DNA from 3 places in the Streptomyces sp. NPDC043854 genome. Region 1 is predicted to be linked to each of the others. Evidence: riboswitches for the same ligand, from Rfam matches in the RefSeq annotation. Region 1 holds a riboswitch; each other region holds the start of a gene.
The links. Region 1 has a riboswitch for cyclic di-AMP ahead of AC068A_RS23060 (transglycosylase family protein). Riboswitches for the same ligand answer to the same signal wherever they lie in the genome.

Region 1 (4,793 bases):
TTCCGTGAAGCAGATGCGGACCTACCTCGGCGAACTCATCCACCGCAAAAGGGATGATCTGGGCAATGACCTCATCTCCGATCTGATCCGGGCGAGCGACCACGGGGACCACCTGACCGAGGCCGAGGCCACCGCCATGGCCTTCATCCTGCTGTTCGCCGGTTTCGAGACCACCGTGAACCTCATCGGCAACGGGGTGCACTCCCTCTTCACGAACCCCGGCCAGCGCGCCCGCCTGCAGGAATCCCTCGCCGCCGGGGAGCGCGGCCTGCTCCAGACCGGCGTCGAGGAACTGCTCCGCTACGACGGCCCCGTGGAGCTGGCCACCTGGCGGTTCGCCACCCGGCCGCTGACCCTCGGGGGCCAGGACATCGCCGTCGGCGACCCGGTGCTGGTCGTGCTCGCCGCCGCCGACCGGGACCCGGCGCGGTTCGCCGATCCGGACACCCTCGACCTCGCCCGCGCCGACAACCAGCACCTGGGGTACGGGCACGGGATCCACTACTGCCTGGGCGCCCCGCTCGCGCGACTCGAGGGACAGACGGCGCTTGCGACTTTGCTGACGCGTCTGCCGGATCTGGAACTCGCTGTTCCGTCAACTGACCTTCGGTGGCGCGGAGGTCTGATCATGCGCGGCCTTCGCACCCTTCCCGTCCGATTCACACCCCGAAACATCTGAGCTTCTCCTGAGGGAAAGTCAGGTTCTTGCTCAACTTGTGACAATCGTCGGAAGGCCGCTAGGTTCTGCCGTTACCCAGCCGTTATGCGAAAGGTGCTGCACATGCGTTCCGGGAACGGCCGCCACAGACGCCCCCGCCAGGTACCCGCGATTGTCGTCACCGCCGGAGTCACCGGCTCCGCACTGGCCATGCCACTGCTGGCCGCCACCGGTGCGAGCGCGGCGGAAGCCGCCACCTGGGACAAGGTCGCCGAGTGCGAGAGCGGGGGCACCTGGAGTGCCAACACCGGAAGCGGCGCCTACGGCGGGCTGCAGTTCACCCAGGAGGAGTGGAAGAACGCGGGCGGCGAGGAGTTCGCCGAGCGCGCCGACCTCGCGAGCCGGTCCCAGCAGATAGCCGTCGCCGAGCGCGTGCTCGGCTCCCAGGGCCCCGAGGCCTGGCAGAACTGCGCGACCCAGGCCGGGCTGGCCAAGGACGCCCCCGCCGCGGACGTGGACCCCGGCGCGAAGGGCCAGCACCGGGCCGTCGGCCAGTCCCCGAGCCGCCCGGACGCCGCGGTGCCCCCGACCGGCTCCGGCAACCGGGCCACGGACTACGGCGCCCCGACCCCCGCGCCGGACTACACGATGCCGCCCGCGCCGACGGGGCCGTCCAGCGGACTGCCCGTCATGCCCGAGCCGGACGGGACGACCGCGGCGCCCACGCTCCCGCCGGTCTTCCCCGGCGACCCGACCGCGAACCCGGTGACGCCCACCCCGACCGCGCCGGGCACCCCCGGCACCCCGGGCGCCACGCCGGGCACCCCGGGTGCCACGCCGGGCACGCCGGGCGCTACGCCGGGCACGCCGGGTGCCACGCCGGGCACCCCGGACGGCTCCGCGCCCGGGACGCCGGGGGCTCCGACCCCGGGCGGCAGTCCGGCGGACCCCTCCGCCCCGACGGCACCGGGCGCGACGGGCGCAACGGGCGCCTCCACGGACCCGGGCGCCGTCCCGAGCACCCTGGGCACCGGCAAGCACCGCGGTACGCCCGCCGTCGAGACCTCGCCGGCCTCGTACACCGTCAAGGAGGGCGACAGCCTGGCGACCATCGCGGACGCCAACGGGGTGAAGGGCGGCTGGGGTGCGCTGTACAAGGCCAACGAGCAGGTCATCGGCGGTGACGCCAACCTGATCAAGCCGGGGCAGAATCTGGATCTAAGCAAATAACAGGGGCAGTTCGGACACCCGGAAGGCCTTGAATGTCCGGTTCGTTCAAATGAGACATGTGTCTCTTCCGGTCAACTGGCGTGTCTCGCCCGAGGGCTTGGGCAAACCCCGCCCTCACCTGCGCAAACACCCCGAAAAGCAGCGCAAGTAGGGGTCCTCCCTCCCCGATGTTCCTCGTTGAACATCGGGGAGGGACGTGTCTACGGTCTGAACCGCTCGCCACCGCGGGCCCCTTCGACCGCATCGCCGAATCCTGCCGGCGGACGGAGGGAACACTCGTCGCGTCAAGCGCCGAAGGCAGGAGCGGGGGAACCAACGCAGGTGCCGGGAAGGGCCGTTGAGAGACGGCTGCGGACCGGCTTGGGGTGAAGCCGCGCATCACAGCGCGGCCGGGCAACTCATCCGCCCGAACCCGACAGCTCACCTCGCAGGCGTCGGTGAGGAGAACTCCATGCTGCTTTCGGGCAAGGGCAAGCACCGCCGCGCCACCGCCATCGAGCGGACCACCCGCATCGTGACGCTCGCCGGCGTCGCCGGTGTCGCGGTCGCCGCGCCCCTGATGACCGCGGGCACCGCCTCCGCCGCCACGGCCTCGGAGTGGGACCGCGTCGCCCAGTGCGAGTCCGGCGGCAACTGGTCCATCAACACCGGCAACGGCTACTACGGCGGCCTGCAGTTCTCGGCCTCCACCTGGGCCGGGTACGGCGGCAAGGCGTACGCCCCGCAGGCCAACCAGGCCACCAAGGCGCAGCAGATAGCCATCGCGGAGAGGGTCCTCAAGGGCCAGGGCAAGGGCGCCTGGCCGCACTGCGGCAAGGGCCTGTCCAACTCCGCCTACACCGGCGGCGGTTCGACCACCACCAACAGCACCACCACCAAGTCGACCCCGAAGACCGAGACCAAGAAGACCCAGCCGAAGAAGACCGAGACCAAGAAGGAGACCTCGCGCACCGAGGCCCCCACGACCCGGTCCGAGCGCTCCGAGGCCCCGGCCGCCCCGAAGACCGGCAACGGCTCCTACGAGGTCAAGTCCGGCGACACCCTCGGCTCCATCGCCGAGGCGAACAACGTCAAGGGCGGCTGGGAGAAGCTCTTCGAGCTCAACAAGGACATCGTCTCCGACGCCGACCTGATCTTCCCCGGCCAGAAGCTGAAGCTCGGCTGAACATCCCGCGAAGCCCCGCGTGCGTAGCCCGCGCGGACTGAAGCGGACGGCCACTGCACGTGTGCAGCACACCGCCCGGCGCGTATCCCCCCACGCGCCGGGCGGTGGTGTGTCCGCGCCCCGAAGGGGGTCGGCGGGAGCCCGCGCGGCGGCCCGATCGGCGGCCGGTCACGGCCCGATCAGGTGTCCGTATGTCCCGGAAGCGGGGTATTCGGGCCCTTTTTCGTCCCAGGACCCGGGCGGTCGGCCGGCCGACCGCCCGGAGCCGGTTAGGCTCTAGGCGGCAAGGCCGGCCCACGGCCTGACCCGCCACCGCACACCCAGCGTCACATCCCAGAAGGAGATGCTCGTGCCGTCCATCGACGTCGTCGTAGCCCGGGAAATCCTGGACTCCCGAGGCAACCCCACGGTCGAGGTCGAGGTGGGCCTCGACGACGGCAGCACCGGCCGTGCTGCCGTTCCGTCCGGCGCCTCCACCGGTGCCTTCGAGGCCATTGAGCTCCGCGACGGCGACCCGAACCGCTACATGGGCAAGGGCGTGGAGAAGGCCGTCCTCGCGGTCATCGAGCAGATCGGCCCGGAGCTCGTCGGCTACGACGCCACCGAGCAGCGCCTGATCGACCAGGCCATGTTCGACCTGGACGCCACCGACAACAAGGGCTCGCTCGGCGCCAACGCCATCCTCGGCGTCTCCCTGGCCGTGGCGCACGCCGCGTCCGAGGCCTCCGACCTCCCGCTGTTCCGCTACCTCGGCGGCCCGAACGCGCACCTGCTGCCCGTTCCGATGATGAACATCCTCAACGGCGGCTCGCACGCCGACTCCAACGTGGACATCCAGGAGTTCATGATCGCGCCGATCGGCGCCGAGTCCTTCTCCGAGGCCCTGCGCTGGGGCACCGAGGTCTACCACACCCTCAAGAAGGTGCTGAAGGGCAAGGGCCTGTCCACCGGCCTCGGCGACGAGGGCGGTTTCGCCCCGAACCTGGGCTCCAACCGCGAGGCCCTCGACCTCATCCTCGAGGCCATCAAGCAGGCCGGCTACACCCCGGGCAAGGACATCGCCCTGGCGCTCGACGTCGCCGCGTCCGAGTTCTACAAGGACGGCAAGTACCTCTTCGAGGGCCAGTCCCGCTCCGCCGCCGAGATGACCGAGTACTACGAGGAGCTCGTCTCCGCGTACCCGCTCGTCTCCATCGAGGACCCGCTGTTCGAGGACGACTGGGCCGGCTGGAAGGTCATCACCGAGCGCCTCGGCGCCAAGGTGCAGCTCGTCGGCGACGACCTCTTCGTCACCAACCCGGAGCGCCTCGCCCGCGGCATCGAGGAGGGCACCGCCAACGCCCTGCTCGTCAAGGTCAACCAGATCGGCTCGCTGACCGAGACCCTGGACGCCGTCGAGCTCGCCCAGCGCAACGGCTTCAAGTGCATGATGTCGCACCGCTCCGGCGAGACCGAGGACGTCACCATCGCCGACCTGGCCGTCGCCACCAACTGCGGCCAGATCAAGACCGGCGCCCCGGCCCGCTCCGAGCGCGTCGCCAAGTACAACCAGCTGCTGCGCATCGAGGAGATCCTCGACGACGCCGCGGTGTACGCGGGCCGCAGCGCGTTCCCCCGCTTCAAGGGCTGACGCCCTGAAGCCCGGCGTCCCGCGCTTCAAGGGCTGACGGGCCCCTGAGCCTCCGTACGTCCCCGCACTCGGTCCCGTACCGTGTGCGGGGACGTAGTGCGTGGTACGAA
Region 2 (4,793 bases), on a different contig from region 1:
CGCAGCCGGTCCGCGGAGACGCCCCAGTGCTCCAGGTGCGCGCCGACACCGAGCGGGACGGCGAAGACCGTGTCGGTGCCGGCCAGCTGCTTGACGGTCGGCAGGTCGAGGTGGTCGTAGTGGTCGTGGGAGATCACGATGGCGTCGACCGGTCCCAGGGCGGCCAGCGGCACCGGCACGGGGTGGAGCCGCTTGGGCCCGGCGAAGGGGAAGGGGGAGCAGCGCTCACCCCACACCGGGTCGAAGAGGATCCGGCGCCCGTCGATCTCGGCGAGGACGCTCGAATGGCCCATCCAGGTCAGGCGCAGCCCGCTGACCGGCGGCTTCGCCAGGTCGGCGAGGGTCGTCGGGTGGACGGGTACGGACGCGGCGGGGCTGCGCCGGATCCGCTGCTCCTTGTGGAAGTAGACCTTGGCGAATTCCAGCATGGAGCCGGAGGGTCTGGTCCGGGCACCGACCGGGTTCCGGAAGGAGCCGTCCGCGAAGTTCGGCGAGCGCCGGATCCGCTCCAGCCGTGCGCCGGACGGATCCGCGCCGAAGGCTTCGGGGCGCAGGGCGCGCAGCAGCGGACGCAGGGGTTGGGAGCCGGTCAAAACGCCTCCTGGGAGGGGTGGGGCGGGCGGTCGCAGGCCGTGGCCGGCGGTCTGCTTCCTCACTGGTCTACCACCACCAACGCAGGGCGGCCCCGGAGGATTCCGTCAGGCGTGCCCGCACCGCCCCTGCGGCAGCCCCCTGCGGCAGCCCCGCCGCAGCCCCCTGCGGCCATCCCGCCGCCGCCCCGGCAGGCGGCCCTCCCGCCGGCCCTACAGCGGCAGCAGGTCGGGCCGCTTCGCCTCCACGTGGTCCCCGGAGGATTCCCCGCGCAGCCGCCTGCCGATCCACGGCACCAGGTGCTCCCGGGCCCACTGGATGTTGTCGCGGGTCACGTCCACCGAGCCGCGGGGCTGTTGCGGCGGCCACGGCTGGTCGGGGTCGGTCGGCACCTCGAGCCCCAGCACCTGGGCGGCGCGCAGCGCGACCCGGGTGTGCCCCTCGGGCGAGAGGTGCAGCCGGTCGCCGTCCCAAGCCCGGCGGTCCTGTACGGACTTCAGCGACCAGAGGTCGAGGACGGGGCAGCCGTACCGGTCGGCGATGGCGCGCACGTGCGCGCTGTACGTGGCGACCTTGCCGCGCAGGTGCTTGAGGACGGGCACGCCGCGGGTGTCGAAGCCGGTGGTGATCATGACCTGGCCGACGGAGGCGGTGAGGTCGGCGACGGCGGCCTCGAACCGCTCGGCGACGGCGTCCGGGTCGCTGCCGGGCCGGATGATGTCGTTGCCGCCGGCGCAGAAGCTCACCAGGTCGGGGGCGAGCTCCTTGGCGCGCGGGACCTGTTCGGCCACGATCTGGTCGAGCAGCCGTCCGCGCACCGCGAGGTTCGCGTACCGGAAGTCGCCCTCCGGGCGCTGGTCGGCCAGGAGCACGGCCAGCCGGTCCGCCCATCCGAGAAAGAGCCCGTCGGGCCCCGGGTCCCCCACCCCCTCGGTGAAGCTGTCCCCGAGTGCCGTGTACGAGCCGATGGTCCGGATTTTCTGTTCTGTCGTCTCTGTCGTCGTCGTCGCTGCCACGGGACCATATCCTTCACCGCGGGACGTGACCTACGCCACCGTAGGAAGGGGTTGACGGACCGTGATCTATACCACCTGGTCGGTACGGAATGGCAGCGCGTGAGGCCGGACCCCCCTCGGGTCCGGCCTCACGCGGATCTGTCGCCTCCGGCGGCTGAGCGAGCCGTCAGATGGTCACGCCCTTGGAGCGCAGGTAGGCGATCGGGTCGATGTCCGAGCCGTACGAGGGACCGGTGCGGATCTCGAAGTGCAGGTGCGGGCCGGTGGAGTTGCCGGTGGAGCCGGAGAGGCCGATGGCCTGGCCGGCGCTCACGCTCTGGCCGACCGAGACGGAGAGCTGGGAGAGGTGGGCGTACTGGGAGTACTTGCCGTCCTCGTGCCGGATGACGACCTCGTTGCCGTACGAGCCGCCCCAGCCGGCGGAGACGACGGTGCCGGCGCCGACCGCCTTGACGGTGGTGCCGGAGCTCGCGATGAAGTCGACGCCGGTGTGGTAGCCGCTGGACCACATGGCGCCGGCGGTCTTGTACGCGGTGGAGACGCCGCCGGAGACGGGGGCGGTGAAGCCGGCCGCGGCGACCGCGCCGGCTGCGGCGGTGTCGGCGGAGGCCGTGTCGGCGGCCGCGCTCTTCTTGGCGGGCGCGGGCGCAGGCGCGGGGGCCGCGGCGAGCGGGGAACCGGCGGCCGGGGCCTTCTTCTTCGGCTTCGGCGCGGGGGCGGGCTGCTCGACCGGGGCCCGCTCGGGAGCCGCCGACGCACCCGGGGCTCCGAGGGACAGCCTCAGGCCGGGGTGGATCAGGGAGGGGTTGTCGCCGACGGCCTCGCGGTTGTCGGCGTAGAGCCGCTGCCAGCCGCCCGGGAGGTCGTGGTCGGCCGCGATGACGGAGAGGCAGTCGCCCGTCCGGACCGTGTAGACGGCCGGAGCAGCGGAGGCGGCGGCTGCGGGTGCGGCCGCCGGAACCTGCAGGGCCGCGGCCGGGACCGCAGTGGCGGCGGCCGGGGCGGCGGCCGCGTGGGCGCCGGCGGCGCCGATCAGCGGCAGGGCCAGGGCCGCTCCGCCGGTGCCGGCGACGGTGGCGACAAAACCACGGGCCAGGGAACGGGACTTCGGACGGCGGTGCTTACCCTTTGCCGGCATGGCGAATTCCTCTCCGGCGCCTGCGAGGTGAGCTGTCGGGTTCGGATTGGAGATGTCCGGCCGTCCGTGGACGTACAACAACGCGGACACGCATGTGACGTGCACGCGACGTGAACGGAACACGTACGGCTTCACCCCTGGCTGCTCCGGAGCGGAACTCCGGCGCAGCGGCCTACCTGGTTCCCCCGCTCCTGCCGCGCGAGTTCGGTCGAGTGTGCTTTCCGGACGGCGGCAGGATTAGGCGGTCCATCCGGATTGGTCGCGAAGGTAATCGAGCGGGCCGGTACGGAACAAGCCGTGAATTTCCTGACGGATTCACAGGAAGGGGAGTCCAGCGGAATTCCGGTCACCCTGCGTCCATTCTCCGCCGCCAACAACCGTCCCGGCCGGGCCATTCGACTTCGACGATCAGGCACTCACGGTCACCGTATGATCTGGCTCACGGGGCCGTGCCCGATCTCGCCTCCGGCACCGGCAAGTTGGTCCCAAGCAGCGCAATTCGGACACTCGATGACGATGCAGAGGATTTCCCCTTGACCCAGCAGATACCCACCACCCCGCCGGGCACCCCGCCCCCCGAGCCCGAACTGTCCGGTGTGCGCAACTTCCGGGACGTGGGCGGCCTGCCGACCACGGACGGGCGGCAGGTCAAGGCGGGACGACTCTTCCGAAGCGGACATCTGGCACATGCCACCGAAACCGATGCAGAATTCCTCGCATCGCTCGGACTGCACACCGTCTTCGACTTCCGCAACGCGGCCGACCAAGCCCTGGAGGGTCCCGACATCGAGCTGCCCGGGGTGCGCAACGTCAACATCCCGCTGTCCGACCCGGCCGACGGCAAGGAATTCTGGACCATGGTCCGCGACGGGGACGTGGAGCAGCTCCGCGGCATCCTCGGCGACGGCAAGGCCGCCGCCCGGATGGTGGGCTCGTACCGCTCGATGGTCGTGCACCGCACCGCCGAGCACGGCCGGGTCCTGCACGCCCTCGCCGAGGACAGCCTCCCCGCGCTCATGCACTGCGCCGCCGGCAAGGACCGGGCCGGCCTGTCGATCGCCGTCACCCTGCTCGCGCTGGGCGTGGAGCGCGAGGCCATCGTCGCGGACTACCTGGAGTCCAACGCCCCGCACCGCCGCTACCGGGTCCGCCGCGGCAGCGACGCGCCCGAGGCCCGCTCCCCCGAGGTGACGGAGCTGCTCGCCCCGCTCTTCGACGCCCGCGCCGCGTACCTGGCCGCGGCCTTCGACACCATCGACGAGCACTGGGGCGGCGTCGACCGCTACCTCGCCGAGGGCCTCGGCCTCGCGGCCGGGACCCTCGGCCGGCTGCGCGAGCGGCTGCTCGACTGAGCCGCGGCGGACGGTCGGCTGCCGGCGGGGCGGGCCGTCAGCCTCCCGCTACGGCCTGCTTGACCAGGGTCCGGCCGAAGTCCCACAGGAGCCCGCCGCCGGCGTGCGCCTCGTCCATGACCGCACGGAAGGCGCCGACGAACCGGTCGACGTCCACCTCGTCCACGATCAGCGGCGGGATCAGCTTGATCACCTCCAGGTGGTCCCCGGACACCTGCGTCAGGATCCGGTGCCGCTGGAGCAGCGGCACCACCACCATCTGCGCGAACAGCCCCTTGCGGGCCGCCTGGAGCATGGTCCACCGGCTGCGCAGCCGCAGCGAGGAAGGCCGTCCGAACTCGATGCCGATCATCAGGCCCCGGCCCCGGACCTCGTACAGCAGCTCGTACTCGTCCACGAGCGCCGCGAGGCGCCCGCGCAGCAGGTCGCCCGTCGCGCGGGCGTTCGCGACGAGCGACTCGTCCTCCATGACGGAGAGCACCGCCAGCCCGGCCGCCATCGCCTGGGCGTTGGAACCGAAGCTGGCGGAGTGCACCAGGACCCGGTCCATGGACGAGTAGACCTTCTTGAAGATCCAGTCGCGGCCCAGGGTGGCGCCGACCGGGACGTAGCCGCCCGACAGCGCCTTGGCCACGCACACCAGGTCCGGCTCCACGCCCGGCTCGTGCTGGTAGGCGTAGAAATCGCCGGTCCGTC
Region 3 (4,793 bases), on a different contig from region 1:
CCAGCCCGGCCGGGCCGCTCTCCCCGTATCCGGCGGACAGGACGACGAGCCCCTGGACGCCGTGCTCGCCGCAGTCGGCCACCACCTGCGGGACGCGCTCGGCGGGGACCGCGACGACCGCGAGGTCGACCGGGGCGTCGATGTCGCGGAGCGAGCGGTAGGCCCGTACACCCTCCAGCAGGTCCCCTTCGATGCCGGGGGCGCGCGCCTCGTTCACGGCGTAGAGGTGGCCGCGGAAGCCGCTGTCGCGCAGGTTGCGCAGGGCCGCCGCGCCGACGCCGGCGCCGGAGCGGCTGACTCCGACCACCGCGACCGAGCCGGGTGCCAGCAGCCGCTGCACGGAGCGGGCCTCGGCGCGCTGTTCGCGGGCGCGCTGTACGGCCAGGGACTCGGCGGTGGGTTCGAGGTCGAGGGTGAGGTGGACGGAGCCGTCCTCGAAGCTGCGCTTCTGCTGGTAGCCGGCATCCGTGAACACCTTGATCATCTTGGTGTTGGCGGGCAGCACCTCGGCCGCGAACCGGCGGATGCCCCGCTCCCGGGCAACCGCGCCGATGTGCTCCAGCAGTGCGGAGGCGACGCCGCGGCCCTGGTGGGCGTCCTGGACGAGGAAGGCGACCTCGGCCTCGTCGGCGGGGGCGGAGGCGGGGCGGCCGTCGGGGCCGATGCGGTCGTAGCGGACGGTGCCGATGAACTCCTCGCCGACGGTGGCCGCGAGGCCGACGCGGTCCACGTAGTCGTGGTGCGTGAAGCGGTGCACGTCGCGGTCGGAGAGCCGGGGGTGGGGGGCGAAGAAGCGGTAGTACTTCGACTCGTCGGAGACCTGGTCGTAGAAGCTGACCAGCCGCCCCGCGTCCTCCGTGGTGATGGGCCTGATCCGGGCGGTGCCGCCGTCCCGCAGGACGACGTCGGCCTCCCAGTGGGCCGGGTACGAGGGGTCCGACGCGGTGGTCATGCGGTGATCCTAAGCCCAGGACGGGCAGGACAGCCCCCTGCGCGGCGCATACGGAAACGCCGTTCAAACCGGTGCAAGCTGGGGTACGTCGAGCGGCGGGAGAACCGGGCGGGAGGTCGGCCGGAGCACTCGGGGCGTCGTGAGAGACTGGTCTAGACAACCGTGAGAACCTGAAGGGCATCACCATGGCAGAGCGCCGCGTCAACGTCGGCTGGGCCGAGGGCCTGCACGCCCGTCCCGCCTCGATCTTCGTCCGCGCCACGACCGCTTCCGGCGTCCCGGTGACCATCGCGAAGGCCGACGGGAACCCCGTCAACGCCGCCTCCATGCTGGCGGTGCTGGGCCTGGGCGCCCAGGGCGGCGAGGAGATCGTCCTGGCGTCCGAGGCCGAGGGTGCCGAGGTGGCGCTGGACCGCCTCGCGAAGCTGGTTGCCGAGGGGCTGGAGGAGCTCCCCGAGACCGTCTGATCCTTCGGGTTCGCACCGCGCGAACGGCGAAGCCGCGGCATCCGGACCATTTCCGGACCGCGGCTTCGCCGTTTTATTCACACACTGCCCCCGCCCGCGAATTCCGGACGGGCAAGGGAATTCACATAACCGGCGGGGGAAATGCCGCAACCGGAAAAGCCGGGGCACGGCGGCGTCCCCCATTGACACCCCCATTCATACGCCGTTTCTGTTAATGGGAACCGCTCGCCGTGTTTACGGCAGGTTGCGAAGTCCTCACCCGCAGCCGGTAGGCCCCGGTCGTCCGGTCGGCGTGGACCGCCGTCAGCGCCTTCGCGCGCTCGGCGTCCCCGCGCGCCACCGCGTCCACGATCGCGCCGTGCTCGGCCCAGCACTCCACCGGCCGGGCCGGGGCCTGCACGGTGTACATCCAGGCGACCTTGTGCCGCATCTGGGTGAGCAGCGCGACCAGCCCGGGGCTGGCGGAGGCCTGCGCCAGGGTCTCGTGGAACCAGCTGCCCAGCGCCCGCAGGTCCTCGCCCCGCCCCTGCCTGGCCCGCTCCTGACCCAGCCTGACCAGCCCGCGCAGCACCTTGAGGTGGCCCTCCGTGCGCCGGCGGGCGGCCCGCGAGGCCGCCAGCGGCTCCAGCAGCATCCGCAGCTCCAGCAGATCGGCCGCCTCCTGCTCGGTGGGCTCGGCGACGCAGGCGCCCGCGTGGCGACGGGTGATCACGAAGCCCTCGGACTCCAGGGTCCGCAGCGCCTCGCGGACCGGGACGCGCGACACGCCGTAGCGGCGGGCCAGCACCTCCTCGGTCAGCCTGCCGCCCGGTTCGAACACCCCGGAGACGATGTCGTCGCGGATTGCAGTGCATACCGCGTGCGCGGGAATACGCAAGACCGGACCTCCGCTTGTTTTCCGATTGCCGGCGACAATGCCGTGACCGTACTGGGATCGTACGGGGACTCTATTGCAACCGGCGGAATTTTCCGAGCGGGGTCGGAAATCGGGGGTATTTGCGGCCGCCGCGAGCCACGCCGAAGGCCCCGGCTCGGTGAGCCGGGGCCTTCGGGCGGAGCGTGGGTGCGTACGCGCTCGGATCAGAGGGCGACGCCGTGCTGGCGCAGGTACGCGATCGGGTCGATGTCGGAGCCGTACGAGGCGCCGGTGCGGGCCTCGAAGTGCAGGTGCGGGCCGCTGGAGTTGCCGGTGGAGCCCGACAGGCCGATCTGCTGGCCGGGGGTGACCTGCTGGCCGACGGAGACGCTCAGCGAGGACAGGTGGCCGTACTGCGTGTACGTGCCGTCGGCGTGCTTGATGACGACGTTGTTGCCGTACGCGCCGCCCCAGCCGGCCTCGACGACGGTGCCGACGCCCACCGCGCGCACCGAGGTGCCGGAGGCGGCGTGGAAGTCGATGCCGGTGTGGCTGCCGGAGGACCACATGCCGCCGCCCGCGCGGTACTGGGTGGAGACGTAGGAGTCGTCGAGCGGGGAGACGAAGGTGTTGAGGCGCTTGCGCTCCTCCTCGCGGGCGGCGCGCTCGGCGGCCTCGCGCTCGGCCTTCGCCTTCTCCTCGGCCTTCTGCTTGGCCTCGGCGGCCCGGGCCTTCGCGTCGGCCTCGGCCTTCTCCTTAGCGGCGGCGGCCTCGGCGGCGGCCTGCTGGGCCTGGGCCTGGGCCTCGACGTCGCCCGCGACGTCGGCGGCGGTGACGACCGCGTTCAGGCCGGTGTCCTCGCTGGAGGGGGCCTTGTCCGAAGCGGCGAACGCCGGGCCCGCGAGCGTGCCCACGACACCGGTGGTCGCGAGGGCGGCCACGCCGGCGTAACCGGCGGTCTTGCGGCTCAGACGGCTGGAACCACGGTGCTTGCCGGAGGCACGGCTGCCAAAGGCCATGAGGAGGCTGATCCTTTCCTTCCTTCTCGCCTACCGGGTTAGCTGACGGGTTCGGAGCAGGAAGGTCTCCTACGGGCCCCTCTGGCGAGGCGGCCCGATTCACCCCAGGGACGTGTGGGTCCCCGGCTCCCCAGGGCTCGCGCCTGACGGGGACTCGGCGATCGCTGCCCGGTGCCGCGGGTGCGGCGCGTACCAACTGACGGACAGCACGGCCGACGCTAGGCGGATCATTCGTCAATCACCAAATGGTCACGGCCTTTTGTTGCGCACGCCACACCGCATAAGCCAACCTCCGGACCAAACAGACATAAGGGGCTCCGGCGGACAAGCCGCCGAAGCCCCTTGAATCGCCCGCCACTTGCCGACGGGCAGTGAACCGCGTCAGTTGCCGACGACGGTGACCTCGCCGATCCCGAGCGCCCGCACCGGCTCCTCGATCTGCGAGGCGTCACCCACCAGCACGGTGACCAGGCGGTCCACCGGGAAGGCCTTGACGACCGCCGTGGTCGCCTCCACCGTGCCGGTCGCGGCCAACTGCGCGTACAGCTGCGCCTGGTAGTCGTCCGGCAGCTCCTGCTCCACCTGGTCCGCCAGCGTGCCGGCGACGGCCGCGGCCGTCTCGAACTTCAGCGGGGCCACGCCCACCAGGTTCTGCACGGCGACGTCCCGTTCGGCATCGGTCAGGCCGCCCTCGGCGAGGGTGCGCAGCACCTTCCACAGGTCGTCCAGGGCCGGGCCGGTGTTGGGGGTGTCCACCGAGCCGCTGATGGCGAGCATCGAGGCGCCCCGGCCGTCGGCCGTGGAGCGCAGCACCTGGCCGAAGGCGCGCACGCCGTAGGTGTAGCCCTTCTCCTCGCGCAGCACCTTGTCCAGGCGCGAGGTGAGGGTGCCGCCCAGGCAGTACGTGCCCAGCACCTGGGCCGCCCACACGGTGTCGTGCCGGTCCGGCCCGACCCGGCCGATGAGCAGCTGCGTCTGGACCGCTCCGGGACGGTCGACGATGATCACGCGGCCGGTGTCGTCGGCGGTCACCGGCGGCACCTCCGCCGGCCGGCCCGCGGTGCCGGTCCAGGCGCCCAGGGTGTCCGCCAGGACGGCGTCCAGGTCGATGCCGGTCAGGTCGCCGACGACCACCGCGGTCGCGGTGGCGGGGCGCATGTGGGCCTCGTAGAAGGCGCGCACGGCCGCGGAGTCGATCCGGGCCACCGTCTCCTCGGTTCCCTGGCGCGGGCGGGACATCCGCAGGCCGGCCGGGAAGAGCTGGCGGTAGAGCTCCTTGGCGGCGCGTCGCTGCGGGTTGGCCAGCTCGTGCGGGATCTCGTCGAGGCGGTTGCGCACCAGGCGGTCGACCTCGCTGTCGGCGAAGGCGGGCGCCCGCAGGGCCTCGGCGAGCAGGCCCAGGGCCTTCGGCAGCCGGGAGGCGGGGACCTCCAGCGAGACGCGCACGCCCGGGTGGTCGGCGTGCGCGTCGAGGGTGGCACCGCAGCGCTCCAGCGCTG

Region 2: another riboswitch for cyclic di-AMP. It lies ahead of AC068A_RS02200 (M23 family metallopeptidase); the one in region 1 lies ahead of AC068A_RS23060 (transglycosylase family protein).
Region 3: another riboswitch for cyclic di-AMP. It lies ahead of AC068A_RS24215 (M23 family metallopeptidase); the one in region 1 lies ahead of AC068A_RS23060 (transglycosylase family protein).

What each region holds. Positions count from the first base shown of each region.
Region 1 is NZ_JBWKDK010000026.1:15,070-19,862, reverse strand. Features, by position in the region: gene AC068A_RS23070 (cytochrome P450 family protein) at 1-679, shown strand, start outside; gene AC068A_RS23065 (transglycosylase family protein) at 782-1,888, shown strand; cyclic di-AMP (ydaO/yuaA leader) riboswitch at 2,168-2,337, shown strand; gene AC068A_RS23060 (transglycosylase family protein) at 2,340-3,053, shown strand; gene eno (phosphopyruvate hydratase) at 3,397-4,683, shown strand.
Region 2 is NZ_JBWKDK010000002.1:40,906-45,698, reverse strand. Features, by position in the region: gene AC068A_RS02210 (MBL fold metallo-hydrolase) at 1-593, opposite strand, end outside; gene AC068A_RS02205 (SGNH/GDSL hydrolase family protein) at 804-1,607, opposite strand; gene AC068A_RS02200 (M23 family metallopeptidase) at 1,774-2,745, opposite strand; cyclic di-AMP (ydaO/yuaA leader) riboswitch at 2,748-2,966, opposite strand; gene AC068A_RS02195 (tyrosine-protein phosphatase) at 3,279-4,097, shown strand; gene AC068A_RS02190 (aspartate aminotransferase family protein) at 4,135-4,793, opposite strand, start outside.
Region 3 is NZ_JBWKDK010000028.1:76,040-80,832, reverse strand. Features, by position in the region: partial or broken gene AC068A_RS24230 (GNAT family N-acetyltransferase) at 1-952, opposite strand, end outside; gene AC068A_RS24225 (HPr family phosphocarrier protein) at 1,138-1,419, shown strand; gene AC068A_RS24220 (GntR family transcriptional regulator) at 1,631-2,296, opposite strand; gene AC068A_RS24215 (M23 family metallopeptidase) at 2,500-3,294, opposite strand; cyclic di-AMP (ydaO/yuaA leader) riboswitch at 3,308-3,464, opposite strand; gene AC068A_RS24210 (M16 family metallopeptidase) at 3,676-4,793, opposite strand, start outside.